Regions from separate parts of the Streptomyces sp. NPDC088785 genome, predicted to be linked through region 1. Evidence: riboswitches for the same ligand, from Rfam matches in the RefSeq annotation. Region 1 holds a riboswitch; the other holds the start of a gene.
The links. Region 1 has a riboswitch for S-adenosylmethionine ahead of ACIP5K_RS08355 (aminotransferase class V-fold PLP-dependent enzyme). Riboswitches for the same ligand answer to the same signal wherever they lie in the genome.
Positions count from the first base shown of each region.

Region 1 (2,195 bases):
GATGGAGTAGACCCCGATGACGTTCGGCGAACCGGCCTCGTGCCGGGCGGCGTTCTCGTGCCACTCGACGTCCACGCCGCCGTCGGCGCGCCGGGCGACCTTGCGGGAGGCGCCGCCCCCGGCGAGGTACGGCTCGGCGGCGGTCAGCCAGTCGGAGCGCCCCGCGAGCACGCCGGAGCCGAACGGCGCGTACAGCTTGTGCCCCGAGAAGGCGACCCAGTCGACGTCCAGGTCGCGCACGGAGACGGGGTGGTGGGGCGCGAGCTGGGCGGCGTCGAGCACGATGCGGGCACCGTGCGCGTGAGCGGCCGCCGCCAGCTCGCGCACCGGCCAGAGTTCACCGGTGACGTTGGAGGCACCGGTGACGCAGACGAGGGCGGGGCCGTACGGGTCCCGGTCGGCCAGCGCCCGCTCCAGGGTGGCGACGGCCTCGTCCGGGGTGCGCGGCGCGTTCAGGTAGGTGACGCGGGCGTCCCGCCACGGCAGCAGCGAGGCGTGGTGCTCGGTCTCGAAGACGAAGACCTGGCAGCCGGCGGGGAGCGCGGCGGCCAGCAGGTTGAGCGAGTCGGTGGTGGAGCGGGTGAAGACGACCTGGTCGCCGTCGCGGCAGTCCAGGAACTCGGCCACCGTCGTCCGGGAGTTCTCGAAGAGGTCGGTGGACAGCTGCGAGAGGTATCCGGCGCCGCGGTGCACGCTGCCGTAGTAGGGGGCGTATGCGGCGACGTCGTCCCACACCCGCTGGAGGGCGGGGGCGGAGGCGGCGTAGTCGAGGGCCGCGTAGGTCACCTCGCCGCCGGTGACGAGCGGCACGGTGACGTCCCGGCCGAGCACCGGCAGCGGGGCGCCACAGGCGGGGTCGGTGGACTCGGCGGCGACGGCGGTGGCGGTGGCGGTGGCGTGAGCGGACATGGCGATCTCCCGGCAGGACAGGGCGAAGTGGCTTCGGGGACCCCGCGCGGGCACGGCGACCGGCTCCGGGCGCGGGGGTGTCGACCTCGGACGCAGGGCGCTGACGTGTCGTGCCGTGCGGAGGTGTGGTGAAGGGGCGGAGTGCCCTAGCGCATTCGCTTGCTCACGAGACTGCTCCCTCGAGGACCAGGACCCCAGGGTGTGCAGGGGTCCGCGCTTGCCATAGACCTCGCTGCCTACGGCCTGGTCTTCACCCAGGGCACCCCGCCACGGACGGAGGGTTGCCGGACAGCGGGCTGGGGCCTCGATCGCTGTCACTCATGACCTTGAAAAGCATCTTGCCACACCTTCGCGGTACGGCAAGGGCGCGGTCCATCTCCTGAGACGGGCCGGACCGCGCCCCGCGCCGCACTCAGCGGTTGCTGGCGACGACCCACCGTTCCAGGGTCGCCTTCGCGGCACCGGAGTCGATGGACTCGGCGGCCCGCTCCATGCCGGCCCGGATCTGCTCGGCGAGCGCGCCGGCGCCGGGGCGCACGGCGACCAGCGCGGCGGCGGAGTTCAGCAGCACGGCGTCCCGCACCGGCCCCCGCTCCCCGTCGAGGACGCGCCGGGCGACCTCGGCGTTGAACGACGGGTCGCCGCCGCGCAGCGCCTCGATGCCGACGGGCTCGATGCCGACGTCGCGCGGGTCGAAGACCTCCTCGCGGACGGCTCCGTCGCGCACCGCCCAGATCCGGGAGGTCCCGGTGATGGTCAGTTCGTCGAGTCCGTCGTCGCCGCGGAAGACCAGCGAGGAGTTGCCGCGCTCGGCGAAGACCCCGGCCACCACCGGCGCCATCCGCGCGTCGGCGACCCCGACGGCCTGCGCCTTCACCCGGGCCGGGTTGGTCAGCGGGCCCAGCAGGTTGAACACCGTACGGATGCCGATCTGCCCGCGGGCCGCGCCCGCGTACCGCAGGGCGGGGTGGAACTTGACGGCGAAGCAGAAGGTGATGCCCGCCTCCTCCGCCACCTGGGGGACGCGGGACGGCGCCAGGTCCAGATTGACGCCCAGCTTCTCCAGGACGTCGGAGGAGCCGGAGGCGGACGAGGCCGCGCGGTTGCCGTGCTTGACGACCTTGGTGCCGGTGCCCGCGATCACGATGGCGGACATGGTGGAGATGTTCACGGTCTTCGCGCCGTCGCCGCCCGTGCCCACGATGTCGACGCTCTCGCCGGGCACCTCGATGGTGTTGGCGTGCGCGTACATGGCGCGGACCAGGCCGGTGATCTCCTCGACCGTC
Region 1 is NZ_JBIVKH010000002.1:601,534-603,728, reverse strand. Features, by position in the region: gene ACIP5K_RS08355 (aminotransferase class V-fold PLP-dependent enzyme) at 1-909, opposite strand, end outside; SAM riboswitch class IV at 1,118-1,235, opposite strand; gene trpD (anthranilate phosphoribosyltransferase) at 1,322-2,195, opposite strand, start outside.

Region 2 (2,195 bases), on a different contig from region 1:
CAGTGCAGATTGAGCACCGGGCGCGCCATCAGCTCGGTGACCCGGCCGCCCTGGCCCGCCGCCCCGCCCAGCGGACGGTCGTACATGGCCTTCACGAAGTCCACGTCCGGGTCGGTCAGGAGCGGGCCGACGATGCCGGTGACGAAGTCCGCCGAGAACTCCTTCAGGTCGGCGTCGACGAAGCACACGATGTCGCCGGACGTGACGAGCAGCGAGCGCCACAGCACCTCGCCCTTGCCGGGGCGGGCCGCGATCCGGGGCAGGATCGCGTCCCGGTGCTCCACGCGCGCGCCGGCCGCCGCGGCGACCTCGGAGGTGCGGTCGGTGGACCCGGAGTCGACGACCACGATCTCGTCGACCAGCGGCACCGCCTCCGTCATCAGCTCGCGCCGGATCACGGAGACGATCTCGCCGACCGTCTCCTCCTCGTTCAGCGCGGGCAGCACGACGCTCACGGTCCGGCCCGACGCCCGCTTCGCGGCGACCAGCCGGGCCGTCGGACGGTCGGCCACGGACCAGGAGCGCCGCCTGAGCCAGCACTCGACTTCTTCCAGCACGACCAGGGCCCTCCCGTATGTGATCCATCTCGCGGTTCGGACGACTATCTCAAGGGTCCACCCCTTCAGTTACAGTCTTGAACAGGGTCCGTGACCATCGCATGTCGGGGTCGACGAGCCCACACAACTCCATCCACACAATCGAATACCGCTCATCCAGAGGGGCAGAGGGAAACGGCCCGTTGAAGCCCCGGCAACCCTCCCGCCGACCGACGAGGTCACGGTGGGGAAGGTGCCAATTCCGTCTCGTGGCGAGATGCGTCGCGAGGAAGATGAGGAGAAAGGGCCTCGCCTCTCATGGCTGTACAGACTGTCGCCACCGAATCCGCCACCACGGACGCCGTCGATCTCGGTCCCGCATCCGGCCTCTCCTGCCGCGAGTGCGGCGCACGGGTCCCGCTCGGACCGGTCTTCGCCTGTGCCGAGTGTTTCGGGCCTCTGGAAGTCGCGTACGACCTGCCGGTCGGCGATCCCGAGGCGCTCCGCAAGCGGATCGAGGCCGGCCCCGCCAACATCTGGCGCTACGCCCCTCTCCTGCCCGTCCCGGCCGACGTCGCCGAGAAGCCGAACCTGAACCCCGGCTGGACCAAGCTCGTCCAGGCCGACAACCTCGCCCGCGAGCTGGGTGTCGAGCAGGGCAAGCTGTTCGTCAAGGACGACTCCGGCAACCCGACCCACTCCTTCAAGGACCGGGTCGTCGCGCAGGCCATCGAGGCCGCCCGCGCCTTCGGCTTCACCACCCTCTCCTGCTCCTCCACGGGCAACCTGGCCGGTGCCGTCGGCGCCGCCGCCGCCCGCGCCGGCTTCCGCTCCTGCGTGTTCATCCCGCACGACCTGGAGCAGGGCAAGGTCGTCATGGCCGGTGTCTACGGCGGTGACCTCGTCGCCATCGAGGGCAACTACGACGACGTGAACCGCTTCTGCTCCGAGCTGATCGGCGACCCGCTCGGCGAGGGCTGGGGCTTCGTCAACGTCAACCTGCGCCCGTACTACGGCGAGGGCTCCAAGACGCTGGCCTACGAGATCTGCGAGCAGCTCGGCTGGCGGCTGCCCGACCAGCTGGTCATCCCGATCGCGTCCGGCTCCCAGTTCACGAAGATCGACAAGGGGCTGAAGGAGCTGATCCAGCTCGGCCTCGTCGAGGACCGGCCGTACAAGCTCTTCGGCGCCCAGGCCGAGGGCTGCTCCCCGGTCTCGGTGGCGTACAAGGGCGGCCACGACGTGGTGCGCCCGCAGAAGCCGGCCACGATCGCCAAGTCCCTGGCGATCGGCAACCCGGCCGACGGCCCGTACGTCCTGGACATCGCCCGGCGCACCGGCGGCGCCGTGGAGGACGTGGACGACGAGCAGGTCGTCGACGCGATCCGGCTGCTCGCCCGCACCGAGGGCATCTTCGCGGAGACGGCCGGCGGCGTGACGCTCGGCGTCACCCGCAAGCTCATCGAGGCCGGACTGATCGACCCGTCGCTGACCACGGTCGTGCTGAACACGGGGGACGGGCTGAAGACGCTCGACGCCGTCGCGGAGTCCTCGCAGGCCACCGCCACGATCCGGCCGTCCCTGGACGCGTTCCGCGCCGCCGGCCTGGCCGCCGAGTAGTCCACCCCCCAGCAACAGATCGCCGAGGTGCATCCATGA
Region 2 is NZ_JBIVKH010000001.1:1,096,553-1,098,747, reverse strand. Features, by position in the region: gene ACIP5K_RS05000 (glucosyl-3-phosphoglycerate synthase) at 1-557, opposite strand, end outside; SAM riboswitch class I at 707-836, shown strand; gene thrC (threonine synthase) at 855-2,156, shown strand; gene ACIP5K_RS04990 (MoaD/ThiS family protein) at 2,192-2,195, shown strand, end outside.
Region 2: another riboswitch for S-adenosylmethionine. It lies ahead of thrC (threonine synthase); the one in region 1 lies ahead of ACIP5K_RS08355 (aminotransferase class V-fold PLP-dependent enzyme).